2 regions of the Lutispora sp. QWL-02 genome follow, and region 2 is predicted to be linked to the other one. Evidence: riboswitches for the same ligand, from Rfam matches in the RefSeq annotation. Region 2 holds a riboswitch; the other holds the start of a gene.
What was found. A riboswitch is a leader RNA that binds a small molecule or an ion and turns the genes downstream of it on or off. The one in region 2 is predicted to bind thiamine pyrophosphate.
Positions count from the first base shown of each region.

Region 1: it holds a riboswitch for thiamine pyrophosphate, as region 2 does, so the genes downstream of both, thiT (energy-coupled thiamine transporter ThiT) here and AC4HCY_RS08075 (TatD family hydrolase) in region 2, are expected to answer to the same signal.

Region 1 covers NZ_CM177762.1:3,352,856-3,368,024, reverse strand. Annotated here, with positions in the region: gene AC4HCY_RS15865 (extracellular solute-binding protein) at 1-216, shown strand, start outside; gene AC4HCY_RS15860 (response regulator) at 292-978, shown strand; gene AC4HCY_RS15855 (sensor histidine kinase) at 978-2,351, shown strand; gene AC4HCY_RS15850 (carbohydrate ABC transporter permease) at 2,373-3,170, shown strand; gene AC4HCY_RS15845 (carbohydrate ABC transporter permease) at 3,172-3,996, shown strand; gene AC4HCY_RS15840 (efflux RND transporter periplasmic adaptor subunit) at 3,986-5,281, shown strand; gene AC4HCY_RS15835 (ABC transporter permease) at 5,272-6,333, shown strand; gene AC4HCY_RS15830 (LCP family protein) at 6,468-7,439, shown strand; TPP riboswitch at 7,485-7,585, shown strand; gene thiT (energy-coupled thiamine transporter ThiT) at 7,669-8,307, shown strand; gene AC4HCY_RS15820 (CD1871A family CXXC motif-containing protein) at 8,546-8,680, shown strand; gene AC4HCY_RS15815 (4Fe-4S binding protein) at 8,673-9,560, shown strand; gene AC4HCY_RS15810 (LptM family lipoprotein) at 9,514-9,831, shown strand; gene AC4HCY_RS15805 (TlpA family protein disulfide reductase) at 9,859-10,146, shown strand; gene AC4HCY_RS15800 (helix-turn-helix domain-containing protein) at 10,275-10,808, shown strand; gene AC4HCY_RS15795 (MFS transporter) at 10,826-12,064, shown strand; gene AC4HCY_RS15790 (phosphorylase family protein) at 12,171-12,941, shown strand; gene AC4HCY_RS15785 (fumarylacetoacetate hydrolase family protein) at 12,954-13,706, shown strand; gene AC4HCY_RS15780 (glycine C-acetyltransferase) at 13,840-15,027, shown strand; gene AC4HCY_RS15775 (GNAT family N-acetyltransferase) at 15,096-15,169, shown strand, end outside.
Region 2 covers NZ_CM177762.1:1,758,685-1,773,853, reverse strand. Annotated here, with positions in the region: gene AC4HCY_RS08120 (hydratase) at 1-1,943, opposite strand, end outside; gene AC4HCY_RS08115 (2-methylaconitate cis-trans isomerase PrpF family protein) at 2,026-3,156, opposite strand; gene AC4HCY_RS08110 (2-methylaconitate cis-trans isomerase PrpF family protein) at 3,188-4,330, opposite strand; gene AC4HCY_RS08105 (MmgE/PrpD family protein) at 4,341-5,696, opposite strand; gene AC4HCY_RS08100 (LysR family transcriptional regulator) at 5,874-6,800, opposite strand; gene AC4HCY_RS08095 (transposase) at 7,174-8,499, opposite strand; gene AC4HCY_RS08090 (AbrB family transcriptional regulator) at 8,654-9,712, shown strand; gene citC ([citrate (pro-3S)-lyase] ligase) at 9,738-10,745, shown strand; gene AC4HCY_RS08080 (oxaloacetate decarboxylase subunit alpha) at 10,878-12,275, shown strand; TPP riboswitch at 12,454-12,555, shown strand; gene AC4HCY_RS08075 (TatD family hydrolase) at 12,610-13,380, shown strand; gene AC4HCY_RS08070 (thiamine-binding protein) at 13,361-13,648, shown strand; gene AC4HCY_RS08065 (ABC transporter permease) at 13,623-14,375, shown strand; gene AC4HCY_RS08060 (ABC transporter substrate-binding protein) at 14,414-15,169, shown strand, end outside.

The DNA.
Region 1 (15,169 bases), 1.6 Mb from region 2:
GCAATAGAAGTAAGGGATTATGCTTTAGAACAATTAAAAAGCGGTAAGCTGGTATTGGATGCCTACTATTATGGTGATGGCAGGGAGTCTGTATATGAAGGGGTAAGACGTTTTATTATTGAAGCCGTATTTGCCGATAAGCCTTACTCAGATGAGCAATTGACACAGCTGCTCCAAAAGATTGAGAATGATATAAATCTATGGCTGAATGAGTAGGGGTATTATATAAAATAGAGGGAAATGGAACAATTTGTGGAATACATGCAAATAAATCCTTTTTTTGGAGGAGAGATTAGCATGAACATACTTGTTGTTGATGACGAGAGATTGATTGTAAAGGGTCTCAAACACAGCTTGGAGCAAAATGGCTTTAAGGTATTTGCTGCATATGACGGTAAAGAAGCTCTTGAAGTTATAAACCGTGAAGCGGTAGAACTCATTTTGCTTGATATCATGCTGCCGGAAATCGACGGTATGACATTGTGCAAAATGATAAGGCAGCATAGCGATGTACCTATAATCATGCTGACAGCCAAAGATGATTATATAGATAAAATTTTGGGGCTTGAGCTTGGTGCAGATGATTATGTGACAAAGCCTTTTCATAAAAGGGAATTGATTGCCCGCATCAATGCGGTATACAGAAGATACGGAAGCCACAAGGGCAATTATGAGACCATTGAAACCTCTGGCCTAAGGCTTAATATTTCAAACAGGACAGTATATAAGGGAGATGAGGAAATAAGCCTCACAGCCAAAGAATTTGATTTATTAAGTATACTTGTAAGAAAGCCCGGCAGAGTTTTTACCAGAGAAATGCTATTTGAGACAATATGGAATGAATATGCCTGCGATACGAGGACTGTTGATGTACATATAAGCAACCTACGGGAGAAGATTGAGCACGATCCCTCCAAGCCTGAATTGATAAAAACTAAATGGGGTGTGGGGTATTTCTTCAGAAAGGATATTCAGTAATGTTTAGAAAGATAAGTATGAGAATGGCTTTTGCGTATGGAGCAATAATTGTGCTCACTATATTTATAATTGATGCGGTATTGATTTTCAGCTATCAGGAAAGGCAGCTCAGCAAAAATATCAAAAGCCAGGTTGAGTATGGAAATTTTATTGCGGACATAGTCAAGGAACATTTGAGTGATGTGGGAACACTCAACAGTACTTTGCAAGGCTACACCAAAAATGTTGAGGGGCGGGTCCTCATCATGGATAAAAAAGGTTATGTTTTAGCTGATAAATATGCTGAGTATTTTGGCAAAACATTGAAAAACAGCGTTATTGATAGGGCTATAAAGGATAAATCCAGTCAGGCAGGTTATGCCAGGCAGGATGACCATCATATAATGCTGGTTGCAGTGCCGATAAAGGACAGCAGAGGCCTATTGGGGCTGGTGCTCCTTTCTGCAGATATGGACTCTATAATAAAGGATATATCCGAACTAAAGATACAAGTCATATCTATATCTCTTCTAGCCTGTATCGCGGCTGTCATACTCGCATGGAAGCTGGGGTGCAAGATCACAAAGCCGCTTGAAATTTTAACCTCTGCTTCTGAGTCTATAAGAGGCGGGAAATTGGATATACAGGTTGATATAAAAGAAAATGATGAGATAGGGGAGCTTGCAGATGCCTTTAATCGCATGAGCCAGGAGATATACAAAACAGATATAAGCAGAAGGCGCTTCTTAAGCGATGTATCCCACGAATTGAATACACCCCTGACCGCTATCAAAACCCTTGTTGAGTCACTCATAGACGGTGACGATGATATCTATGTATATAAAGAATATCTGAACGATATCAACTGCGAGATAGACAGGCTTTCGACTTTGGTGAAATCTCTCCTGACATCAACCAAGCTTGACCAGTCCGAGATTTTCAAGGAAAATGTTTGCATATATGACGAGGCCCAGTTTCTCAGCCGCTTATTCGGCCCGCGTCTTATGCAAAGGAAGATGATCTTAAAAAATAACTGTGATAAGAGACTTATGATTTCTGCTGATGTTTCCATGCTGAGAGAGCTTTTGACAAACCTTATTGACAACAGCATTAAATATGGCAGGGAAGGCGGAAAGATAGAAATTTCTGCAGGCTCTATAGATGGCAAAAAATTGCTTAAAATTAAGGATGATGGAATAGGAATTCCTGATAAGGATCTGCCTTATATATTTGATTTTTTATACCGGGTCGATAAATCCAGAGGCAGAGGGATAGAGGGAAGCGGTTTCGGCTTGTTCATAGTGAAGAAAATTGCGGAAAGGCATGGCTGGGATATTCTTGTTAAAAGCCATGTAGAGGGCGGTACTGAGTTTACTATTATGATCGGGGATTAATCAGATGAATAGGGTGATCGCATGATATTTATGGTGTTTCTTAGCATACTGGGTTTTTTTCTGCTTTATGTGCTCCCTTTTCTGTGGGGAATAAAATATTCTCTGAGCAGGAGCGGCTTTGACAATACCTTTGTGGGATTACAAAACTATATAGAGGTAGTGAAAAGCGATACCTTCAGATTAGCTGTTAAAAATACTGTGACCTTTATGGGCATTGCCATTCCCCTCATCATGCTTGTATCCTTCATATTGGCGCTGGCTATTTATGAGCTTAAGCCTCCCAAGTTTGTATACCTCTTCATTTTGCTCCCTATTGCTGTGCCCTCGACTTCAGTATCAGGCTTTTTTCGCAAGCTCATGGGAACCGGGGCAGGAAATTTGATGGATTCGGATTATGCCATGCTGGTAGTCATCATGATATTTATATGGAAAAACACGGGCTACAATCTGATCATCTATCTGGCAGGGCTTCTGCAGATTGATCCGTCCCTCATCGAAGCATCGCAAATTGACGGGGCCAGCTATCTTCAGAGGCTCATACATATATTTATGCCTTTGTGCACCCCTTCCGCCGTCTTCGTAGGCATCGTATCTGTCATCAATTCTTTCAAGGTTTTCAGAGATGTATATATACTGCAGGGCAAATATCCCAACCCTCAGATCTATATGCTGCAGCACTATATGAACAACAAATTCAAGTCTCTGGAATATGAAAAGCTTACGGCGGCGGCATATATTTTTGCTGCAATCATTTTTATTTTTGCTCTTTTGCTGTTCTATAAGGATAGAAAATATGGGAAAAAAGTAGGAGAGAGATAATATGAGGAGAGTCTTGCTTTTGTTATTGATAATAGCGTCCTTGCTGTATATTTTCCCTATTGCTCACGCTTTTTTTAATTCCTTCATGAGTCAGGCTCAGATAAATACCACCGCTATAGAGCTTATAGCGGAGCAGTTTAATCTTCAGCAGTATTATACTCTTGCCCTTTACAAGGGTGAGTATTTTAAATTCTTTTTAAACTCACTGAAGCTGACAAGCATAATCATAGCCGGACAGATTGGAGTAGGCATTTTTGCGGCTTTTGCTCTTGCAAAGATGAAATTCAGAGGGAGCCGGATACTCTTTGCCATATATGTTTTGGCTTTGCTTTTGCCATTTCAGGTTACGCTGGTTCCTAATTATCTCATATTTGATGCATCGGAAAGACTTCTTCATGTCACTATTTTGGATACCCATCTTGCAATCTTGCTGCCGGGCATTTTTTCTTCCTTTGGAGTATATCTCTTGAGGCAGTTTATAAGAGGAATACCTGACGAAATAATTGAAGCGGCCAGGATGGATGGCGCAGGATATGGAAGGATTTTATTCAAAATAGTTTTCCCCATGATCAAGCCGGCGATTTTTGCCTTGGCCGTATTGGTATTCATAGATAGCTGGAATATGCTTGAGCAGGCTGTCATCTTCCTGAGCTCACCCGAAAAGTTACCTCTATCAGTGTTTTTAGAGACGATTTATTACAATGACTATAGCGTATTCTATGCGGGAGCGGTCCTTTATATTGTCCCTGCACTGTTGATTTTGATTAAAGGAGAAAAATATCTGCGGCAGGGCCTTTCCATAGGAGGTCTGAAGAATGAAAAATAAAGCTGTGAAATTAGCAAAAAAAATTATTATAGGTTTCTTTGCCTTGGTATTTATTATGGGCTTTTTCTCCAAATCCATCATCAATTTATTTCTGCCTAAAGTCCGAGTTGCGGCGGCTGTTGCCGCACCTGTCGAGAGAAACCTTGATATAGAAGGCACAGTGGAAGCTCGAGACAGCGTAAAGATAAGATTGGGAGGAAATATTATTGTAGAAGAGTATTATGTAAAGCCCGGAGACGTAATACTTGCCGGATATCCCCTATTTAAGATCAATACACGCTTCGGAATAAAAAATTCAGATCCCGATACCGACAGCCTTAAATCAGAGCTCAAAAGAGAAGAATTAGGGCTTCAAAGCCTCAAGCAGAAAAGCTTTAAGCTTGAAGAGCTGGATATTTCAGCTATGGAGGCAGGACTGCAAGAAAGCGAAGATGATTTTGCAAAGAGGGAAAAGCTTTATGAAGCAGGCGCCATAGCGGCAGTCGAATTGGATGGCATCAAAAATAGAATCCGGGAACAACGATTGGACTTAGAAAAGGCCGGGCTGGAGTTGGAAGAGAAGAGGAAGGATAATGAAAATGATATTATTAATTCAAGGATTAGAATAGAGGAATTGGAGAGGAATATCGCCGCCATTGAGAAAAAGGGAGCTTTTTATTCTAAGGCGGATAAGGACGGGATATGTTATTCGGATGTAAATGGTATTATGCTCTTTACTAATTTATCCGATGCTATACTGCCTCAAGACACTATAATAGCCGAAATAGCACAGCTTGATAATGAAAAGGGTTTAATATTCACAGCACAAGCTAATGAGCGGGATTATGACATTGTCAAAACTGCCGGGATAATTCAATTAACATCCGATTACAGCAATTCTGCATATAAGGTGAGGATTACTGATATCAGCCAAATAGTAAATCAAGAAATGCTAAGCATAAGAGGGGTTTTTGAGGAGGGAACGGATCAGGGGCTGAAAATAGGACAAAAGATGAAGGGCAAGATAAAGTCCATGTATTCGGATAAAGGACTCACGATACCAAAATCCGCTATTATTCCGGATGAAAGATTTATGGAGGGGCAAACGGGAACCGTATATATACTGGAAGAAAGGGACGGCATACTGGGCAAGGAGAATTTATCAAAAGCAGTAAAGGTTAAAATATTGGCAGTCGGGGATTCAAAAGCAATTGTATCGGGACTTGGGGGCTTTGATTATCCCAGGGTCATAACCAATTTATCATATAAAATAAGCGATGGGGCCAAGGTGTTCTTATGGCAATGAAGAAAGCTTATGTAATCTTAGCGATGATAGCTCTGTTGGCCCTTTTTTCTTATACTTATTTACTGAATCAATATAATCATAATACAGTGGAATTCTACTATAATGGTATGCTTATGCAGGATAATTTTGAGAGAATAAGGAGTTATAATAAGGGCAGCATTGCAGTTGCTGATTTTATAATGCCTTATCAGGGCAATAAGCTTATTATGACTACAGGTCTGGATTTTCTTACTGAAGCAATATCAATGGATAAAGGTGGATTTATATCCGATATCAGCAGAAGGGAGGCCGCTATAGGGGACAGGGCAGCAGATAAATATTTCAAAAATGGAGATGTAATAGGCAAATATATGGACATTTACGGCAAATCCTATGAAATAAAGGGAGTGATTAAAAACAGCAATGAGATTTATATATCCTATGACTCAGGCCTGGAGGAGTTGAACTGGGGGAAAAAGGTCATAAAGTATAATCTAAATGATGATGCCCAATTCTATCTTGAGATCAATAAAATCCGGGGGCAGCTTAATGCTTTGGGCTTAGACATATATGATGTTGTTATCATCAAGGAAATCATCTATAAATATATGAATATGCTGATACTTATAGGGATATCTGTTTTAACTTGTTTTGGCATAAGATTCTTCAGGCATTTTGTTAAGCAGATCAAGATCCTTTTAGATGTGTACATGGAGAGTAAGAACACAGCAGAGCTTCGTGATTTTTTGATGTCCCATGTTAGAGATATTCTGCGTATTATAGGATGGTTACCGGTTATATCGGCTGTCGGTCTTGGAATTTACGCATTAGTCACTGATTTATATATACCGCCGGCTATGATGCCGGAAAATCTATTTTCACCTTCCAGCTATATCAGAGTGATGATGTTCTATTATGATAAATTTTTACTGCATATTGAAAATGGTGTAAGCGGTATTCTGTTAGAAGCATATATGCTGGATTCAATTTTTATATTAGGATTCTTGCTGCTGTTTTCATTAGGCTGGAAAATCAAATCTCCATGTGATAAAATCTTTGTAAAAGCAGTGTGATATGACGATATTACATATATAAAAAAGCATCAATAATCACACTGCTTTAAGCTTTTGAATGAATATGTTATTATGATGCTATACTGGAAGAAGCATGATCTTATTCTTTTTTCTCAGTAGAAAGAGGCGTTTATATGAAGCGTTATATTAAAAAATTCTTTATATATTTTTTATTCTCCATAACTATCTCCGGATTGTGTTTTTTTATATACTTAAAAACTTATAAACCCAAGATTAAGCCGATTAATTCTATAGAACCGGTAATTGATTCTGCCGATCAAGAGCTTGACACAGAGCTGGGACCATTAGAAATGGCAGTAAAAAACAGCAATAATATAAACTTTATTCTATTGGGCATAGAGAATGAACCGAGAAGTGATGTTATTGTATTTTTAAGTTTTGATCCGGATGATAAAAAAATATCTATGATTTCTATTCCCAGAGATACATATTATTATGAAAAAGGATATGAGAAGGGTGATCAAAGAAAATTAAACGCAGTATTTGGAAGAAGCGGTGCACTTGGTACGGCTGATGCTATAGGAGAAATACTTGCAGGAGTTCCCATACATCATTATATATGCATGAAATATCAAACTGTAGCAGATATAGTTGATATATTAGGTGGAGTGGAGATTGATATTCCATTTCATATGGACTATATAGACCCTTCGGATAATCCTCCTCTGATTATCGATATTCCAAAGGGCAGACAGAAGCTTAATGGGGAGCAGGCTTTAAAATTCCTAAGATGGAGGCAGAATAACGATAAGAAAATAGGATATCCGGATGGTGATCTTGGGAGAATCCGGGCTCAGCAGAAATTTATTAAGGAAGCAATTAAAAAGTCATTAAATTCAAGCCTTCCAACGGTTATAGAGAAAGTATTCAGTGATGTAGGAACAAATATGACACAAATTGAGGCCCTTTCTTATTGTGTCAAAGCCATGGAAATTAAAGTGGATGATATCGCTTTGCTATTACTGCCAGGTATGCCGGAGTATCAAAAAATCGATGATGTCAGGTGGTCATATTATTTTTATGATAAAGATAAAGTAAGAGATATGATGCTGGGCATATACGGAGTGGAAATACAGAAGCCTTGACACCTATACCGATAAGTAGTATATTGTATTTGAATTTAATATGATAATGTCCGCTAGGGGAGCTTATGCTGAGAGCGTGGTTTATGCCACTGACCCTTAGAACCTGTGTAGTTAATCCTAACGAAGGGAAGCGGTTTCGGTTAAGTAGATTTACGCCGCCGCAACGCTTGTTGCGGCTATTTATTTTTGACCGTCTCCTCCGAGGACATATCAAAAGGGGGTTATTTTTATGAATTATTTTACCCAAATATTTAGCGAGCTTAAAGAGCTTAAAGGAGTCACAATTCTGATACTCCTGGTTCTTGTAGGGCTTTCACTATTTTTGGCATACTCATCAAAGAATAAAAAAACTAATACTAAAATTCTTGTATATGGCGGCCTTTGCATAGCTATGTCCTTTGTATTATCCTATATAAAGCTGTATCATTGGCCACAGGGGGGGTCAATCACTCCGGGCAGTATGCTGCCCATATTTATATTCGCTTTTATTTTCGGCCCCAGGGCAGGCTTGATTGCCGGTATAGCTTATGGCTTTTTGCAGTTTATTCAAGGCCCTTATATAATGCATTGGACTCAGGTGCTTTTGGATTATCCCATAGCCTTTGGAGTGATGGGATTGGCAGGGCTGAACAGAAAATATTTGCCTATAAGCGTACTTATCGGAGGATTCAGCAGATTTATGGCTCATTTCATATCAGGATTTGTCTTTTTCGGTTCCTTTGCACCGGAAGGCATGAATCCCATATGGTATTCATTTACCGTAAACCTTCCGCTGATGGGTACGGAAACAGCAATCTGCGTTGCAATAGCATTGATACCGCAATTCAAAGCCGCTATAGAAAAACTCAAGAAAAATGCACTATCCTAGAGAGCCTCAGGGCTCTCTTTTTTATACCTAAAATTCTTTGGTATTCCGAATAAGTCTGATATAATGGAAACATATAAGTAAGTATATTATTCGAGAGGTTTTTATTGTCATCCTGAGGGTTTAACCCGAAGGATCTTGGACCTATAAGAAATACCTAAGATTCTTCGCTGGCGTTCAGAATGACATGCGGTGCATGAAATAATGTACGAAATGTATATCAGTTTGGGGGCTTAGTACTGTGAAAGATAAATCAAAATATTTATTATTGCTGGCGTCCTTTGCTTTAATTGCTGCGGGTATTTATAGGGGAGAAGTGGTTGAGGTGCTCAAAAAAGCTATAAATATCTGTTTGGAGTGTATAGGAATTGGCTAATATTAAAAGAAGGATAATACAGATAGCTTCTACAATTTTAGGCAATGGATATTTTGAAGGCTATGCAAAAGGGACCATATACAGGGGAAAGCTGAAGTCAGTCTGTTTCCCCGGGCTGAATTGCTACTCTTGCCCCGGAGCATATACCTCTTGCCCCATAGGTTCGCTCCAGTCTGTAGCTGCGGGGCTCAAACACCAGGTATCCCTGTATGTCATAGGCTTTCTCATGCTTATCGGTACGATAGGCGGAAGATTTGTCTGCGGCTGGTTGTGTCCCTTTGGATTCTTTCAGGAGCTTCTGTATAAGATACCTGCTAAGAAGCTAAAGCTGCCTAAACTGCTAAATTCCTTAAAGTATTTTTTCCTCATAGTGTTGGTTTTGTTGTTGCCGGCACTATTTACTAATGAAGTAGGGATTGGACTTCCCTATTTTTGCAAATATGTTTGTCCGGCAGGAACATTGGAGGCGGGCATACCTCTGACTATAAAAAATGCGGCTTTACGGGGAGCCATAGGTATCATGTATTATTGGAAGCTTATTCTTCTGGGGGTTACCATCATTTTATCCATACTGATATCAAGGCCCTTTTGCAGAGCTGTATGCCCATTGGGAGCTATATACTCCTTGTTTAACAGTGTAAGCTTTTATAAAATGAATGTTGATGCAAGCAAATGTACAAGATGTGATATATGCAATAAAAACTGCCCTGTAGATATTAAAATTTATGAAAATGCCAACAGCCCGGAATGTGTAAGATGCGGAAAATGTATTGGGAAATGCCCAACGAAAGCCATAGAATCAGGATTCAATTTAGATAAGAGGAGGAGAGATCGTGAGAAGACTTTGGATATTAGCTGCAGTGCTGATAATTGCCGTTAGCATCTCGGCTTGCGGTAATAAAGCACCGGCGGAAGAGCCGAAACAGGAAGCCCAGGAGCCTGCAAAACCTGACGAAGAAACTCAAAAACCGGATCAGCAAGCGAATGCCGGCACCGAAGAGGAGGAAGCCCCGGCTGAAAGCCCTAAAGAACAGGAAGGAGCATTCAGGATTCCTGACTTTACCTCTGAGGATTTTGAAGGCAATGAGGTTACAAATAAATTCTTTGCAGATAATAAGCTTACAGTTGTGAATATCTGGACCACTACCTGACCCTCTTGTATAACAGAGATTCCTGCGTTGCAGGAAATAGAAGATAAATACTCGGACAAAGATGTCAAGATTCTGGCTATACTCGCAGACAATGAGCTTGAAGCCGGGAAAAAGATATTAGATCAAAAAGGCGGCAAATATACGAACATCCTTACAACAGACAGCCTTATAGACGGCTTCCTGGATCAGATAATGTATGTCCCCACTACATTGATTGTAAACAGCAAGGGGGATATGGTTGGCGAAATGATAGCAGGAGCCCGGTCAACGGATGAATTCTCAAAACTTATAGAAGATGCATTAAAAGACTTGTAATATTTACAAGTCTTTTAAATTTTATCTTGACAAAATCATATGAAGATATATAATAAAATTAAATTTTACAATAAAATAAATTTTAATGATAAACATTAATATATCATCAAACATTTTTGGAGGTTTCTATGAAAAAAGAAAAAATACTTTCTAATTTGGAGGAAATAAAGGTTTTTACCGACCCTTTCAGAATGAAGATCCTTTTTGCATTGGATGAAGCTCCTATGACGGTCAAGCAGCTTGCAGATATGCTTGGAGAAATCCCGTCAAAGGTGCATTATCATGTAAAGGAATTGGAGCGCATAGGTGTATTGGAGATTGTGGATAAGAAAGAGAAGTCGGGTATTGTTGAGAAGTATTACTACCCCACTGCAGAAAGCTTCAGGGTAGAAAAGATAATCATGAAGGAGGAAGGCTGGCAGGAACATATAGGCAATTTAAAGGATACTGCGTTTAGAAATGCATCAGAGGATTATAGAGACTATCTGAGCAAGAAGAAGGATGATGATAAAGAGATATTCAATTACGGGGTTATTCACCTGACTGATGAAGAATTTGATGAGCTAAGGAAAAAGATAGAAGAGTTACTAGAGAAGAGCGATAAGCGAAAGGATACAAAAGCTTATACGTATGTAATGGGGTTATTTAAAAAATATAATTGATTCTGGAGGATTTTGTGATGGAATTCAATGCTGCTGAGACAGAAAAAAGGGGTTATGGAGCGCTGCTTAAATATAAGGATTTTTTAAAGATCTGGGCCGGAAATACTATATCCAGATTTGGGGATGCCATAGACAGCATAGCTTTTCTATGGATGGTATATAAGATGACAGGTTCTACCTTGATGATGGGCACTGTAATGGCAGTTAACGCGGCACCTGCAGTCCTGTTCGGCATGCCGGCGGGAGTATTGGTAGACAGGATGAACAAGAAAAATGTGATGATTTTTACCGATTTGCTTAGAGGCTTTTCCACGGCTATTATGGCATTTCTTTACATCTCGGATATGGTCAGTCTCTGGCATCTATATATCCTGACCTTTATAAATTCATCCTGCGAGGTCTTTGCAAGCCCTGCGAGAGCATCAGTCATGCAGGTATTAGTGGATAAAAAGCACTATCTTCCCGCTAATTCACTGCGCCAGGCATCTTCTTCAGCGGCTGAAATCGCCGGTACTGCAGTTGCCGCTGTGGTCATGGGCTATATAGGCATCGGGGCGGCGATATTGATAGATTCCGCCACCTTCTTTATATCCTCCTTTACCGCAATCATTGCAAGAATAGATACCATCGGCAACAAGGCTATTTCTTTGAACATGAAGCAATTTTACTTTGAATTCACTGAGGGGATTGCTGTTATAAAAAGCAATATAGTATTATTGGTATCTTTGACCATGGCTTGCCTGGTAAACCTGGTATTAGCTCCTTTTAACGTGCTTTTGCCGGTATATTCGGATAAAATATTGATGGCCGGAGAAAGAGGCATGAGCTTCATACTTATGTCATTTACTATAGGAATGATAGCAAGCTCGCTTCTCATAGGCCAAATCGGCGATAGATTCAAAAGAAGCGCTTTGGTAATAGCGGGTTTCATGGGATTAGGCTCAGGCATGCTGTCCTTCGGGTTTATAAATAATATAGAACTGGCTTGCTTTGCGGCAGCAATCGGCGGAGCATTTATCCCTGTGATCAGCGCAGGTTCAATGACGCTTATGCAGGAGTCTACCCCGGTGGACAAAATGGGCAGGGTATCATCTACAGCAACAACTTTATCCCTGTTAGGGCTTCCGTTGGGTTACGCCGTATCCGGTATAATGGCTTATGGCATAAATGTGCTAACAACCTTTAAGCTCGTAGGAGTTATGATCATCATTATTTCAATACCACCTATTTTTATAAAAAAATTCAGACAGCATTAGGCTTTTTCATCTTCGTATATAAATTATATTTCAGTAGTTTTTTTAATTAATCGCGAGATGCAATTGCATCTCTTTTTTTGTTATAATCATTTATGGAGGGGTGTTTATGTATGAAGATGTAAAAAATGAGATAATGATAGAAAAACATTTTGGATGCCATATCCAGGACATCTCAAAAAATGTTATAATAAGCCCTGTATGGCCTTTATCAGGTTTTATGGAAAAAGCGGATAGCATAATAAAAGAATTTAAGGGCTGGTATAAAGGCGTCACCCTATATTATCACGGAAAGCCCGTAACTGTGATCCAAAGCGGCATTGGTGCTCCGATGACCGGCGATTGCGTGATAGCCTTAGGCTATTCCGGTTGTGAGAACATATTTTTCTCAGGCTCTGCAGGTGGTATAAACAATAAGCTGAACTTCGGAGATATTCTGATATGCAGCAGCGCTGTTATAGGAGAAGGCTTTTCCAGATATCATTCTCAGAATATTGAAAAGGACTGCTTCGGACAGACAATATCAGGCAATGAAGGGCTGGCTCAGGCGTTATTTCAGCAATCGGTGCCGATTGCTCATTCTTTGGGAGTCGCTGTACATCGGGGTAAAATATTTACTACTGATTCCATATTGGGAGAGAACAAGAAAAGCTTTGACTATATGATCCGGAAAGGCTGCGATGCCGTTGAGATGGAGGCATCCTCAGTTTTTACTGCGGCTAGAGCTATAAAACGCAACGCAGCAGCTCTCATCACGATAAGCGATCTTCCTTTGAAGCGCAGGAATCTCTTTGAAGGGACAGAAGAAGAGGATGAGAAATACTATAAAAATACTGCATATGCACTTCCCGAAATCTTATTAGAAGCAGCAAGCATATAAGGAGGAGTAGATTTGAAATTTATAAGATTTAAAAAAGATGATTTTATAAGCTATGGCTTACTGGAAGGCGAGAAGGTTAAAATAATTCAAGGCGATATATTCGGAGACTATGAAATTACTGACAGCTTCTATGACATTACTGAAATTGATTTTCTTACCCCTTGCATGCCTTCAAAGATAGTTTGTGTAGGTCTTAACTATAGATCACATGCGCAGGAGATGAAGCTTGATTTACCCAAGGAGCCTGTTATATTTATAAAACCATCTACATCGATATTGGCGCATAGAGGAGAGATAATAAGGCCTGAAATGTCTCAAAGAGTTGATTATGAAGCTGAATTAGCTTTAGTGATGGGACGCCAGGCAAAAAACATCAAGCCCGATGAAGCTGTCGACTACATATTGGGTGCGACCTGCTTCAATGATGTGACTGCCAGAGATTTGCAGCAAAGGGACGGCCAGTGGACCAGGGCCAAATCCTTCGATACTTTTGCTCCCTTTGGGCCTTGTATTGCAACGGATTTGGATTACGACAACTTACCCTTGGAGCTCATATTGAACGGGGAAACAAAACAGAAATCCAATACCTCTGATTTTATATTCAGCGTGGGTGAAATGGTGAGTTTTATCAGCAATGTAATGCTTCTCAATCCCGGAGATGTGATCGCTACAGGAACTCCTTCCGGCATAGGTCCTCTAAATGCGGGGGATATAGTGCAAGTAAAGATCCAGGATGTGGGAATATTAAAGAATTATGTACGCTAGAAACGTACAAATATATAAAAAAGTATAAAATTCTCCCAAACTATATTTTTTTAAACTTCTGTAAATGATATAATGGAAGCATATTCAAGCTTGATTTTTATTGCTGATAATATACGGTTAAGGAGGTAAAAAAATGAGTATTCATGACTTGGATTTCATGACACAAAGGCTGAATGAATTAAAAGAACAAGGCGTATACAGAAAGCTCGCTGTTTTGGAAGGCCCTTCGGGAGCAAGAAGTGTGATAAACGGCAAAGAAGTTATCAACCTTTCTTCAAACAATTATTTAGGCCTTGCCAATCACCCCAGATTAAAAAAGGCGGCTATGGAAGCCCTGGAAAAATGGGGAGTTGGAGCCGGAGCAGTGAGAACAATAATAGGCAACATGAGTATACATGAAGAACTGGAGGCAAAGCTGGCTGAATTTAAGCATGTTGAGGCTGTACTGGTTTTTCAATCCGGATTCACTGCCAATGCAGGTGTGATCCCTGCAGTGGTTGATAAGGGAGATATAATAATAAGTGATGAGCTTAACCATGCCAGCATTATAGACGGATGCAGATTGAGCCGTGCTGATGTAGTGAGGTATAAGCACAGCGACATGGAGGATTTGGAGAGAGTTATAAACGAGGTTAAGGATAACTACAATACAAAGCTGATCATAACAGACGGCGTATTCAGCATGGACGGAGATGTTGCAAAGCTGCCCGAAATAGTGGATCTGGCAGAAAAGTACAGCTGCCTTACATATGTAGATGATGCTCATGCCAGCGGAGTCTTAGGCAAAAGCGGCAGAGGATCTGCTGACCATTTTGGGCTTCATGGAAGAGTTGACATACAGATAGGCACCTTATCAAAGGCTATCGGTGTTGTAGGCGGATATGTTGCGGGCAGAAAGAATTTGATAGAATGGCTGAACCATAGAGGAAGACCTTTCCTTTTCAGCACGGCAGCTCCACCGTCTGTAGCTGCTGCTTGCCTTGAAGCCATAAAGATATTATCTGAGAGCACAGAGCTTACGGATAGGTTGTGGGAAAATGCAAGGTATCTGAAGAAAGGCTTAAAGGATCTGGGCTTTAATACAGGAAATAGCGAAACCCCAATAACTCCTGTGATTGCCGGAGATGATAAGCTTGCCATAGAGTTGAGTAAAAAGCTCTTTGAGGAAGGCGTATTTGCACAGAGCATTGTATTCCCTACGGTTCCTAGAGGCGGGGCCAGAGTGAGGACAATAGTTACGGCAGCTCATACCAAAGCGGATTTGGATGAAACTATAAGGGCTTTTGAGAAGGTTGGAAAAGGGCTTAAACTGATTAAATAGAATGTAAAAAAAATAAATATATGATATAATGATGCTGTATTTATTGTGTTTAGGGGAGCGGGTATGTGATGAGCGCCTTGCTGTCAGGCAATGTAAAAATTTTCGCCGATGATATTTCTCAGTTGTACAAGGTCTTTTTTAA
Region 2 (15,169 bases):
AATATTGTGCTGCCTATTCCTACATTTTTAGGAACAATATTCTCAAAACCCTTTATTTTTCGTATTTTATCGTAAACTCTTTTTATCTCATCTGATATCTCACTTGGATCCTTGCCCATTTTTCTTGCCAGTTCGTATTTTTGTATTTCTTTAGCCTTTCCCACATAAGCCGGATCCTTTCTGCCGAGGGTAAACTCTGCAAGCCTCAGTGGATTGGACCGGAAGGAGGAGGTTTCACCTGAAGGTATGAGCTCATCGGTAGTTGTAACAGGATCAGTAATATATGAAACAACTTTAAGAAGCAAATCTTGTGTCAAGCTAGGTATTGCTGGCCAATCTTTAATATTTGGACCAAACTTAAGTTCTTCATTTGGATTCGCTTTTCCCACTCCATTGTAAACACGTTTGTCATAAATGCTTTTATTGAAATAGTATTTCGGCTTTGTATAATCTGTCTCTATTTCAGCCGCAGCCGTAAGCTTTCCGCCATTTATTGCAGTAGCTGCAATAGAACGGGCGTCCATAAGCGCAACATAGGATATCTGACCTTCCGTTGGTTTAGAGCCTTCACGATTGGGAAAATTCCTGGTAGCATGACGAATAGAGAATTCCTGATTGGCAGGCGTGTCACCGGCACCAAAGCAAGGGCCGCAGAATGCTGATCTCACAATTACTCCTGCACCCATGAGCTTTTCGACACAACCATTCTTAACAAGCTCCATATAAATAGGCTGACTTCCCGGATAAACACTCATTTTGAAATTGCCATTGCCTATAGATTTGTTATTCATTATATCTGCTGCATCAACTATATTGTCATAGGTGCCTCCTGAACAACCTGCTACTATACCCTGTTCTACATATATTTCACCATCAATAACTTTGCTCATAAGATCAAGCTTTATATCAGGATTATCAAATTGTTTGATTCCTTCAGTCTGGACTTGATACATAATATCAAGGGCATTTGCTTTAAGCTCTTCTATAGTATATATATTGCTGGGATGGAACGGCATCGCAATTGTCGGCTTTATAGATGACAGGTCTATATAAACAAGGCCATCATAGTATGCTATGTCCTCGGGTTCAAGCTTTGCATAATCCCCTACCCTTCCATGGATTTCATAATATTCTTTGACCTTATCATCTGTACACCAGATAGATGACCAACATGTAGTCTCTGTAGTCATTACATCAATTCCATTTCTGTAGTCAACATCCAAATTGGCAATTCCATCGCCTATAAATTCCATCACCTTGTTCTTTACATAGCCATTTTTATACACATTTCCTATAATGGTAAGCGCAACATCCTGAGGCCCAACGCCCTTTTGCGGCTTTCCCGTTAAATATATACCTATTACACCAGGTCTGCTAAGGTCATAGGTTCTGCCTACCAACTGCTTTGCCAGTTCGCCGCCGCCTTCGCCTACCGCTATTGTCCCCAAAGCCCCATATCTTGTGTGGCTATCAGAACCAAGTATCATCCTGCCGCATTTGCTCATCATTTCTCTGTTATATGAGTGGATAACAGCTAAATTGGCAGGAACGTAGATGCCTCCATATTTTTGGGCAGCTGAAAGAGCAAACACATGATCGTCCTCGTTAATTGTTCCGCCTACTGCACATAGACTATTATGACAATTGGTCATAACAAGCGGAACAGGAAATTCTTCCATGCCGCTTGCTCTTGCTGTCTGAATAATGCCGACATAAGTGATATCATGAGCAGTAAGCACATCAAACTTAATTTTTAAATTGTCTTCATCACGGGAACTGTTATGGCTTTCAATTATAGAATAGGTTATTGTTCCTTTTCTTGCCTGCTCTTTAGTTACATCCTTACCGGTTTTGCTTTTAATTGCTGCTGCAGCATTTTTGTCATCAATTATAATTTCTTTTCCATGTACGAGATACACACCGGTATCATATAACTTAATCATTAACGCATCTTCCTTTCAAATTTTAATATTACATTTTTAGGGTTTTTATCTAATACACGGTAAACCATGATTAATACTTTAGTTAATCTGTTATATAAACATATCCTTCCATTATCTTCCTAGCTGTCCTTTGAGCAGCAATACCATTGAAATGAATTTCATCGTTGAGAATCTCATAATCCACAAATACATTCATAACCCCGCTTGGGTGTCCTATTCTTACAATACCCACTAAATCTTTACCTTGAAGATAGTTCTTCATTATAGAATCCTTTATAAATACAGCCCCGCCAATGGCAATTGCACCTGTCAACGGAGAAGCTTTGTGTACCGCTCCGACAGACACCACCCGGATGCATATGTCCATATCTTCTTTTTTTACAGTTTTACCTCCGATATCCGTATAATCCATAGGAGGTCCTATTATGACAAGCTTTGGCGAGCCCGGTGTGCTTGCTGCAGCATCCTGCCATTTATCCACGAGACCAATCTTTTCAGCAGCCTTACCTCTGATGCACTCTACAGTATCCAAAAAATTTTTATTACTATTGAGCTTCGCAGGCAGTTCATCACCCTTTATGCCTATATCAGTGCTGTCAACAAAGACGAAAACATTAGATATGTCTATTATTGATACTGATATATATCCCAAGCCTTCTACATGAATCTCATCCGTCACATTTCCTGTGGGAAACAGCTTGCCTGTTTTGGCTCCTGCAGGGTTTAGAAAGTTAACTTTAAGCTCTGCTCCTGTACCATCGATGCCTGCTATAACACAGTCTCCATTTTCTTCTACAATCCCGTTCCTCGCAGGAACAAACTCTTCGATTACCGTGTTAGTATTAAGATTCAACATTCGCACCCTGGTAACAGGATCCTGGGCCTGTACCAGTCCCTTGGATATTGCAAAAGGTCCCACCGCAGAAGTCATGTTGCCGCAGTTTGCAGAATAATCAACTATGGGCTTGCCTACTACTACCTGAGCAACAAGATATTCTACATCCACATCAGCCTTCTCGCTGGGAGAAACAACGAGAATTTTATTGTTTGAGGAAACAGTACCGCCCAATCCGTCAATCTGTTTTGGATCAGGTCCCCCCATAACTTTTAAAAAAATATTGTCCCATAGTTCTTTATTCACAGGCAAATCTTTTCTCTGAAATATGACACCTTTGCTTGTGCCGCCTCTCATATAGACACATGGAATTTTCACCCGTCCTCCCCCTTTCAGGATACTACTACAGCTAAACGGTTCTATAAAAAGCTGCTCCTCGCATAAGCATGCGTGCTGTCCTATATCCTATAGACCAGTTTATATTTACGTTTCCGTCCTGGCCGATTTCATATTCTACACCTGCCGGCATAATGCCGCCCGGATGCCCTATTAAAAGCTTCTCGGCATCAAAACTCTTCCTTACAAGTTGATTGACAATGGTTCCCTCAATTATTGCAGCAGATGCAGTACACATGGCACCTGTTAATGCATAATTTTTATGAGCTTTCTGCATAGACATCATCCTGCACAGGATATCATAGCTTTCAGTATCAATCTTTTTCCCATTCGCCGTCACATAGGATTTTGGAGCTGAAGCCATCGCCAGCTTTGGAACAGTAGGAGATTTTTCACTGGAATCCTTATAATCAGCAATGAAGCCTAAATTAACTGCTGCAACTCCTCTTATTTTTTCAAGCAAAGACATCAGTTTTGGATTCCTATCTATTTCATTCGGCAGTTCATCGCCCCTCATTCCAATATCTGCAGCTCTTATAAAAGCAAAAGGGTTTGAAGAATCCACATAAGAGACTTCTATTGAACCATAGTCAGGAATATCAATAATATCAACTGCATTACCAGTGGGTAAAAGCCGACCGGTTACAGAACCTGAAGGATTTTTAAAAGCCATCTTTATGCAGGCAGAATAACCGGGAACGCCTGCAATTTCAAAATCTCCTTCGTATAGTACTTTGTTGTCCTTAGTAGGGACATAGGCATGAATTATTTTATCGGTGTTTACATTATGTATCCTTACGAGTGTTAAGGGATCTGTCGCCTTTACCAATCCGGATTCAATGGCATAGGGTCCAACTGCTGAGCAAATGTTTCCGCAGTTGCCTTTAAAGGAAACAATAGGTTTATCCACAGAGACCTGAGCGAATAAATAGTCCACATCATGGCTGTCCATATCTGACTTAGAAACAATAGCTGCCTTGCTTGCTGTTGCAATGGTACCACCTAAGCCATCTACCTGCTGATTGTCCGGACTTCCCATGAGAGACAAAAGCATATGCGGCCATAAGCTCTTGTCTTCCGGAAGATCTGATTCCAGAAAGAACAATCCTTTGCTTGTGCCACCTCTGAATTGAATGCATTGTACTTCTTTAAACATCTTACACCTCTTATAGGGAAGGTATTTTTTCAGCTTTGTCAATTGCTAAAATTTCATCTGTAATGCGGCATGCGTCTTCGGGGTATAAATCCCGAATCAGGGCTATTGCCTTAGATTTTACTTGCTCATTGGTAAGGGGATTATTTACACTTCCTGATGCATCAATTACCTCTTTTATCAATACTCTTCCATCTTTGCATTTGACTCTTAGCCCACAACCCCAGTGTCCAGGGTATTGGCCGGTATATTTATCCTCAGGCACTACTTTTACTCTGCTCAGTAAATCCTTTACCTCAGGTTTACCAATGTTATCCTGCTTAAACTCATTTAGTGTCACCTCTCCAAATATAAAAGCACAGGCAACAGTAAATGGAGATGAAAATTTTGCATCAATGGGCTCCTTAGGATTTATACTGCCTTCGCTAACACCGCACTGCTTATAACCCACTAAATATGTAGCAACTTCTATGCTTTCAATATTGTCCTTGTCAACCTCGTACTCTTTTTTTATTGCTAAGGCGGCATCAATAGCACAATGGGTGCTTCTACAGCATGGATAAGGCTTATTATCCATATACATGAGTTCATACTTTTTACCCAAATCTTTAGAAACCATGCTTAAATCGTATTCTTCAGAAGTCGCGGGAAACAATCCTCCATCTTTTGCATCCAGTATATGCTCAGGTCCTGTCAGACCTGACTTTGCCAGCAATGCAGCTTCTGTACCGCTCACTGCGGCTCTTGCAGGATGCAGGATTTTGCAATTTGCACCATCAGCCAAAAATGCCCATAAACCAAAGGATTGTGTCCCTGCCATTCCTAAAGCAGAAATGGTTTTTTCCTCATCCAGCTTAAGAAGCTTTGCAGCAGCTGCTGCAGCTCCAAAGGTTCCTGCTGTAGCAGTAACATGCCATCCTTTGTTGCGATGACTGGAAACACCAAATCCCATGCCTATTCTTGACATGGTTTCATAACCGCAGATGACTGCTTCCAGAAGCTCTTTCCCACTGCATCCCAAGTATTCAGCAAGGGTCCAAGCAGCAGGCACTACTACAGTTCCTATATGTGTTTTTGAATTTGTATGTACATCATCCAATTCCAGTAAATGACCCATCATTGCATTAAGGAAAATTCCGGTAAGCAGACCTGCCTTTCTGTTTTGCCCCCAGCAGGTCACAGCCTGACTTTCTCCCCCAATATAATAATAAGTGTTTGCAATATTTTTTATGAGTTCATTATTAGCTGCTCCCAGAGCAGCTCCTATAGAGTCGAGTATACAAAGCTTAGCAGCCCCCGGTACCGTTTTGGGTATATTATCCAGGTCCAGATGATTAATAAACTTTGCCAGCTTTCTCAATTCGCTCATGTTTAACTCCCTCCAATATTACAAATTTTCTTACTTTTCACTGCTTTAATTATATAATCGTCAAACAATATATACCAATGCCTATATTTCTATATCCCATATAGCTTTTTTCTATATGCTATTCAAAAGAAAAAACCATGTTTTTGCAACATGGTTTTTTCTATGTATATGTATATGTTATTTGTATAAACCGGGTATTATTTCATTACATATTCTGATAAGCTCAACAGCTGCCTTAGAAAGCGGAATATCTTTTGAATAGCATACTACTAACTCCCAATATGGATCGAATTCATCTTCAATGAAATAGTATTTTGGTAAATAATCCTGACTGAAAACGGAGCAATAGCTATGAGGAACAAGAGTAAATCCTAAATTTTCACTTACAAGGCGTGTAGCAGTGTGTATGCTTTTTGTTATGTATTTGATTTTGGGTTTAATGTTTGCCTTTGAAAGTACGGCATTTGCTACCTGCCTTGTACGCTGCTCAGGATGTGTAAGAATATATTTTTTATTGCTTGTAAGACCTATATCCATATATCGATAACCGCTTTGATCTTTTACATAGCTTTTCTTATTAATTGGGTCATCCGGAGGCACTGCAAGGAGAAAGCGCTCTTTTGTAATTACCTTATAGTCAATAGCATTTGTAACCAATGGAGTATGAAGTATCGCCAAGTCTACTGAGCCTTTAATTATTTCATTCTCAATATCCAAAGATACGCCTTCCACAATTGAAATCTCAATATCAGGATATAAGGCAGAAAAAGCTGACAAAATTTTTGGAAGTGCAAAAGAGCCCAAATAAGTAGTTGTCCCTATAGTCAGTTTTCCAACCTTCATGTCATTGAGATAGGAAAATTTAGTGTCCAAATCCTTACAAATTCGAAGAATGCTATTAGCACTTTCCATGTAGTATTCGCCTGCTGTAGTAAGCTTTAAACCTTCTTGAGTCCGCTTAAACAACTCAACACCCAAATCTCTTTCTATTTTCTGAATACATCGGCTTAAAGAGGGTTGGGCAATAAAAAGCTTTTCTGCTGCTTTAGATATATTCCCCATTTCTGCTACTGTTTTTATATAAACCAGTTCTCTTATTGTCATAGCAAATCTCCCTCACACTTATTTATGCTCTGATATGTAATTGAAACATTTATCAAAATAGTGTAATATTATTGCATGATTTCAGATTTTTTCAATCTTCTACTATTAGTTTAAGATTTATTACGGTTTAAGTCAACACCAGAGGTTTATATCAGCAACATAGTTTAACGGCTATCGTTTTAAGTGTAGGTGTTCAGTAAAGTGAAATAAATTGGTTGCGGACACCAAAAAGTAACAGTAATTAACAGTAAAGCAATAACAAAAGGACTGATCATTGAAAATTAAAAAAGGTGCAGTTGATAGGAAGAGTTTACCATTGTAAAATGGCAGAGCTTAGCTAAACATAGGAGTAAAGGATTAAATTTCCTATGGATTAAGCGGCATTTTTCTGGTAATCTATACTCTCAAGGACTTCAGCTATGGCTTTTGCATGTTGGGTCATGCATACCAAGGCAGTCCTCACGAAGAAGTTTTTTGTACCCCGGAATAAAGGGGACTTTAATCCGTTATTGAGGACCGTATCGCCGATTACAGATTCGATGCGTGCTCTTCTTGAGTATAGGTCTTTCCAGAGTTGCGAGCCTCTAGGGACTTGTGTAAACCAGCGGATGTCATCTTCAATGTGAGTATAGACTGTCTTGCCATAGTTGGAATCACAACAAGGTTTATCACACTTAAGCTTCTTAGCTAATTTCTTTGATGCTTTCAAAGGGCATCGCCACTTGTATCTACGCTTCTTTCTATCAATTCCCCAGTAATAGTAAACATGACCGGCAGAACAAACAGGTAACCCGTATTTATTCTCTTGTGTAGGAGTTTGCGAGTTTCTTGGGTTGATCGCGATAATCGGCTTACCACCCAGCAAAGAGATCCACCAGTAAATGTAGTATGCATCATAGCCTGAATCCAGGATGACATGGTTAAAATCCACTTTCATATCGTGATAAAGGTACATTAAAAGATGTGAAGCTACTTTGGAATCATGGACATCGGCTCCTGCAACAAAAAAAGTAAGCGGTAAACATTTGGATTGATTATCAACTATAGGGGTTGCTGCAAAATGTAGTCCATAGCCTATTAAATATCGGTCAAGGTTATGGTCATATCCTTTGGTGGCTTCTGGGTCTTTACACATAGAACATTTAAAAGGCTTAATGCTATTGCTGGAGCACCTACAGTACTTTTCCGGAACATACTTCTGCTTACAGAAAGTCTTGACCTTGCAACCATCAAAAATCACTTTATCATGGGGATCAATAATACCAAGCGCAATGGATTTATTGACGAATACAAGTTCAAATATCTTCTTAAGCAACGTACCCTGAGTCATGATATCATTTATGTCAAAATCCTCTCCAAACAGGTTAGACATAAACCAAGAGAAATAGGCTTTTGAGGGCGTTTTCTCAGGGGTAAATCCGGATAGGTAAGCATACCGGGGTGTATCTTTTAGTTCTTTGACCCATTTGTTAATGGATGTAAAACCTGCAAGATACATCACTAATAGTGACCTTAAAGCATCTTGAGGAAGATAATTTGCGATACGTCCCCATGGATTGCTGGAGTAAAAACGTTTACAAAGGTCATAGACACAAGAAAGATCAATATGTGAAAGAATTTTTGCAATACTATCAGTTTGTTTAACGTTCTGATAGAGATTTAATCTATAAGCTAAATGGCTTTGATTTGGTGGTAACAAATGACCTCATCCCCCTTCCTAAACCCCTATTTTAGCAGGTTTGGAGCATGTGAGGTGAAGTTACTTGTTTCCAGTTACTATAAATCAAGTAAAATCAATGGGTTCAGCTTTGCTGAACACCGACTTTTAAGTCATAAAGAGGTGTATATAATAAATGTCAAATTTATTTCTGACCCTGCTAGTTGGACTTGCCTTTGGCTATGTTTTCATGAAGCTAAAGGTTCCTGGAGGCATGATGGTAGGAGCAATACTTGGCGTGGCAGCTTTAAATATTTCTTTTGGCATTTCATACATGCCGTCCTATGCCAAGTATGCAGCTCAAATTTTGGCAGGCGCATTCATCGGTTGCTCTATAGAAAAAAGTGACATAGAACGATTAAGGAATCTTGTAAAGCCTTCATTCGTCCTCCTTCTCGGAATGCTTACATTAAATATCACTCTGGGATTTTTGATTTATTTGGTCAGCCCTTTGGACCTGTTAACCTCTTTGATGAGCTGCATACCCGGAGGTATGAGCGATATCCCAATCATAAGCGCAGATATGGGCGCAGATGCTCCAAAGGTTGCCCTGCTGCAGTTTACCCGCATGGTAGCAGGAATAGGACTATTTCCTACCTTAATAACAATAATCGGTCATCGTAACGGCTTAAAAAATAATACTGATGAGCAGGACAAGCATGTTTCCCCTTTGAGGCCCGCAAAATCTAATAATCCGACTGCAATTGTATTTATACAAACTATAACAGTAGCTGCAGCAGGAGGAATTATTGGGAAGTTGCTGAAAATTCCCGCAGGGATATTGCTCTTTTCTATGATTGGAGTAATATGTCTAAAATTACTTTTCAATAAAGCCTATATGCCTTTTTGGGCAAAAAGGCTTGCACAAGCCCTGTCAGGATCTTATATTGGTTGCAGCATAGGCTTTAAAGACGTACTGGAAATGAGATATCTGATCCTCCCTGCAATTCTTGTAGTTTTGGGTTACTTTGCTGCTTGCTGTATTCTGGGTAAAATACTAAGCAAGCATTTCGGAATGTCACTGAAAGAAGCTATGCTTGTAGCAACACCGGCCGGCGCATCAGATATGGCACTGATATCCTCAGATTTGGGGGTGCAAAGCACAGACCTTATGGTTCTGCAGATTATACGCATGATAGTTGTTGTGTCATTATTTCCTCAGATTATCTACTTTATTGTTACATTTATCGCATAGATAATATTTTTTTGGAGGGAGTAAATTGCTTGAGGAACGTTCTTTGCCAAATATAAACCAAGTAGAAACATTGATTAAAAGCTGTGGTCTGTCCATAAATTACAGCGTTGATTATACTATGGGTATATTTTATGATGACGAACTTGTAGCAACCGGTTCTCTTTATGAAGATATGATACAGATGGTGGCAATATCTCCATATTACCAGAGAAATGACTTATCAGCTATTGTTATCACACATCTGGTGAATTATGCTTTTAATAAAGGAATAACAAATCTTCACCTTTTTACTAACCCCGATAAAGTAGGCATGTTTTTACCTATGGGCTTTAATACAGTTGCAATTGCAAAGCCCTATGCCGCCTTAATGGAATGGGGCAAACCGGGAATTGCTGAATACTGCAATATCCTCAAAGCTCAAGCAGGAGATATCAACGGAAGTGCTTCAGCAATAGTTATGAATTGCAATCCCTTTACCCTCGGCCACCGCTATTTAATTGAAACTGCAGCTTCAGAGAACTCTAAGGTATATGTTATGGTTGTACAGGAAAACCTTTCTGTATTCCCCTTCGATGTGCGTTACAAACTCATCCGTGAAGGAACATCTTATTTGCCAAATGTTACCGTAATACCTGGCGGAAGATATGTGGTTTCCTCTTTAACCTTTCCGTCTTATTTTACAAAGGATACGGAACTCGCCCATGCCCATTGTGCTGTTGATGTGGAAATATTCTTAAAGCATATTGCACCGGCGCTTGGTATTACAAGACGTTATGTAGGTACGGAACCTTATTCCCCTGTCACCGAAATATATAATGAAACAATGAAAAAACGCCTTATTCCTGCAGGAATAGAGTTAGTGGAACTGGCTAGAATAGAGAAATCAGGTGCTGCAATCAGTGCATCCCGAGTTCGACAGTTATTGGCACAGGGTAATTTGGAGGCGGTAAAAGAGTTGGTACCGGAAATCACTTTTAATTATCTCATTAGCGAGGCTGCAAAGCCGGTTTTAAGCAAAATAAGGAAGGGATAATTCATATATATTTATATGATGCCTTTCAATACCTTTTGCAGCGTTATAACATGTTTAATAATTAACTTGAAAAGTTTTACCATTTAACTAATAATATTGATAAGTATATACGTATAGGGGGAAATATTATTAATGGCAAAAATAAAAATTACTGAAACTGTATTAAGGGATGGACATCAATCGCTGATTGCTACAAGAATGAGAACTGATGAAATGCTGCCTATTTTAGAAGTAATGGATAATGTAGGTTACCATTCTCTGGAGATGTGGGGAGGCGCAACTTTTGATGCTTGTCTGAGGTTTTTGAATGAAGACCCCTGGGAAAGATTGAGGAAAATAAAAGCTAAATTAAGCAATACCAAACTTCAAATGCTTTTAAGAGGCCAAAACATTTTAGGATACAAAAACTATCCTGATGATGTTTTAGTTGAGTTTATAAAGCGATCTCTAGGAAACGGAATAGATATCATAAGAGTATTTGACGCATTGAATGATTTGCGGAATATTGAAAAGGCTATTGAGACAACCAAAAAATATGGTGGACATGCGCAAGGTACTGTGGTTTATACAATAAGTCCGGTGCATAACATTGATTTGTATATTTCACTTGCAAGAAAAATTCAGGATATGGGAGCGGATTCACTGTGCATTAAAGATATGTCAGGCATACTGACTCCATATGTTTCCTATGATTTGGTCAAGGAGCTCAAACGGCATATAGATATTCCTATCCAGCTGCATAGCCATTATACAAGCGGTATGGCTTCTATGGCATATATGAAGGCTATAGAGGCGGGCGCAGATATAATTGATACTGCTATCTCACCCTTTGGTTTAGGAACCTCTCAGCCTGCTACCGAGCCTATAGTGGCGGCATTGAAAAACACAGAATTTGATACAGGATTAGACCTTGGAAAGCTGAGTGAAATAGCAGAATATTTTAAGACGATCAAAGAAAAATATATAGCTGATGGGATCTTAAATCCTAATGTATTCAATGTAGATACAAGAGTGCTGTCTTATCAGATACCAGGTGGCATGATGAGCAATTTGCTGTCCCAGCTCGCATCTCAAAACGCAAGCAATAAATTTGAAGATGTATTGGTTGAATTGCCTCGTGTAAGAGAAGATTTGGGATATCCTCCGCTAGTAACACCTACCAGCCAAATGGTAGGAACCCAAGCTGTATTTAATGTGGTTCTTGGAGAAAGATATAAGATGATACCGTCAGAGATAAAGGCTTATGTAAAAGGCCAGTATGGCAAGCCTGTAGTTCCGATCTCCGAAGAAATCAAAAATAAAATCATAGGCGATGAGGAAGTAATCACGGTGAGGCCGGCTGACTTGCTGCCTCCTCAATTGGAGAATTATAAAGAAGAAATCAAAGAATTTTATGAGCAGGAAGAAGATGTCCTAACATATGCTCTATTCCCTCAAGTTGCATTAAAATTCTTCAGCCTAAGAAAAGCTGAGAAATACAGGATCGACGAAACCCTTGTCAACAAACAAGATATGACTCATCCCGTATAACAATAAGCCCCTGCCTGCAGGGGCTTAGCATTTGTCATGAAGAAATATCTTTATATTTTCTCCATTGCAAATTTTGACTACTTCATGTATTCATGCTTCATTCTTTTGCCATGGTATATATTCATATGATACTTGTCAATACCTTTTATCAGTGCTATAATCATAGTTGAAATTTAATACATAGTGCTGGGGGTGCCATACGGCTGAGAGAAGTTCTATACTTTAACCCTTTGAACCTGATGCGGGTAAAACCGACGGAGGAAAGCCATTAAAATATATGGATGGACGCCTTAAGCACTGTTGCAATACAGTGCTTTTTTATTTGGAGGTAATCATGTATGTCGATGCTCACAACCATATAGACTTCTATGGAGAAAAAATAGAGCAGGCTTTGAACATAATAAAGAAAGATGAGATATTAACCCTTGCCTGCTCTCAGGATGAAAAAAGCTATCTTTATGCCAAAGAAATTGCCCTCCAGACCCCCTTGATAGTGCCCTGCTTCGGGATTCATCCCTGGACAGCCCATGAAAATCATAGGGATCTGGATCTCTATGAAAGATATATCGAAGAAACTTCCATGATAGGCGAGATCGGCTTAGATTTCCACTGGGTACCGGAAAAAGAAAAATATCCTCATCAGGTAAAAGTCCTTAAATATTTTTTTCAGAAGGCAAAAACCTATGATAAAATTACCAATTTGCATACCAAAGGAGCGGAAGAAGAAATATTGAGCCTGATAAAAAAGTATAGCTTGAGGACTCCCCTAATACATTGGTATAGCGGACCTTTTCATGTGCTCAAAGAGCTTCTGGACTATGGCTGCTATTTTACTATAAGTGTAGACATAGGCTATTCTGAGACTGCAAGGAGAATTGTTGAGTACCTGCCTATGAATAGGATTCTGACAGAAACTGACGGTCCCACGGCTCTTCAATGGGTCAATGGAGATTATGGTTATCCCAACTATGTAATAGCTGTTTTAGAAGAAATATCAAAGATAAAAAAACTGCCAATAGAAGAGGCAAAAACGGCTATTTCTGATAATTTTAATAGCCTGTTAAAAATTGAAAGTAGGTGTTCTTGTGAAAAATATCAATCTTAGTCTTCAAATAATTCCCTGCGTTCCGGAAGAAAGGATATATCCGGTGGTGGACAAAGTCATAGCGTATATAGCTTCCACAGGGATTAAATACGAGGTGGAGCCTATGGAAACCACCATGGAAGGGGATTTGGATCATCTATTGGAAATCGTGAAAAAAGCTCAAGAGATTTGTGTAAAGGAAGGATGCAGCAGGGTTTTATCTCAAATAAAGATTGACTATAAAGCAGAAGGAGTAACCATGGATGAAAAAATCCACAAATATAGATAACAGGTTGTATCCAGTAGCAAGCATGATAATAATGACTCTGCTATGGCAAATAATAGTGGACTTTTATGATGTGCCGAATTATATACTGCCTTCTCCTGCAGATATTATGGCTGCTTTGGTAAGGGATCGCAGCCTCATACTTTCCCATACAAAGATCACCCTATACGAATCCTTCGTGGGATTTGGGTTTTCCATAGCATTATCCTTTATACTGGCTATTATCATGGACAGCTTTGAAGTAATAAAAAAGGCCTTATACCCTATATTGGTGATATCCCAGACCATACCGACAATAGCCATTGCACCGCTTTTCATAATATGGTTCGGCTTCGGGACATTACCGAAAATTGTTGTAGTGATCATGGTCTGCCTGTTTCCCATAGTGATAAGCCTGGTAGACGGCTTAGAGAAAATAGACAGGGACTTCCTCAGATTGTTTGAAGCTATGAAAGCCACAAAGCTCCAGACCTTTTTCCACCTCAAGCTGCCTTATGCATTGATAAACCTGTTTTCCGGCTTAAAAATTGCGGCCACCTATATGATAATGTCTGCAGTCGTGGGAGAATGGCTGGGCGGTGACAAGGGCATCGGGGTCTATATGGTAAGGGCAAAGAATGCATATGCCTTAGACAAAGTATTTGCCTCTATTTTAGTGATAGTGCTTTTGAGCATCATCACAATTTACATCATCGGCTTCATAGGCAGGAAGCTTATTCATTGGAAATAGAATAAAACGTAAAAACATGATAGGAGGAATATAAAGAAATGAAAAAAATACGAATTTTAGCATTGATAGTGATTTTAATATTCAGCATATCTTTGGTTTCAGGCTGTTCAACACAAAACACCGCTGAGAATACAAAGGAAAAGCCGGAGCCTATAAAGGTGATCCTGGACTGGACTCCTAATACAAATCACACCGGCCTTTATGCGGCATTAGAAAACGGATATTATGAGGAAGAAGGCCTGAAGGTAGAAATAATCCAGCCTACGGAAGGCACCTCTACGACTTTAGTAGCCGTAGGGCAAGGCGACTTTGCCGTAACATATCAGGAGGATGTGACCTATGCCCTGACAAGCAAGGATCCCCTGCCGGTCAAAGCCATTGCGGCCATCATCCAGAATAATACCTCCGGCTTTGCTTCACCTAAAAGCAAAAATATAGAGACTGTCAAAGACTTTGAGGGAAAGGCCTATGGAGGCTGGGGCTCCCCTTCCGAGGAAGCGGTCTTAAAAGCGGTGATGATGAAAAACAATGCGGATTATTCGAAGGTAAAAAATATAACTCTGGGCAATGATGATTTTTTTGCCGCTACCCAAAAGGAAATAGATTTTGTATGGATATTTGAAGCCTGGACGGGTATGGAAGCGAAAGTAAGAGGGGTTGAGCTCAACTATATCCCCGTCAAGGATTTAGACCCGGCATTGAATTACTATACTCCTATTTTGATCACAAATACCAAAACCATAAAGGAAAACCCGGATAAGGTGAGAAGGTTTTTAAAAGCCACGGAGAAGGGC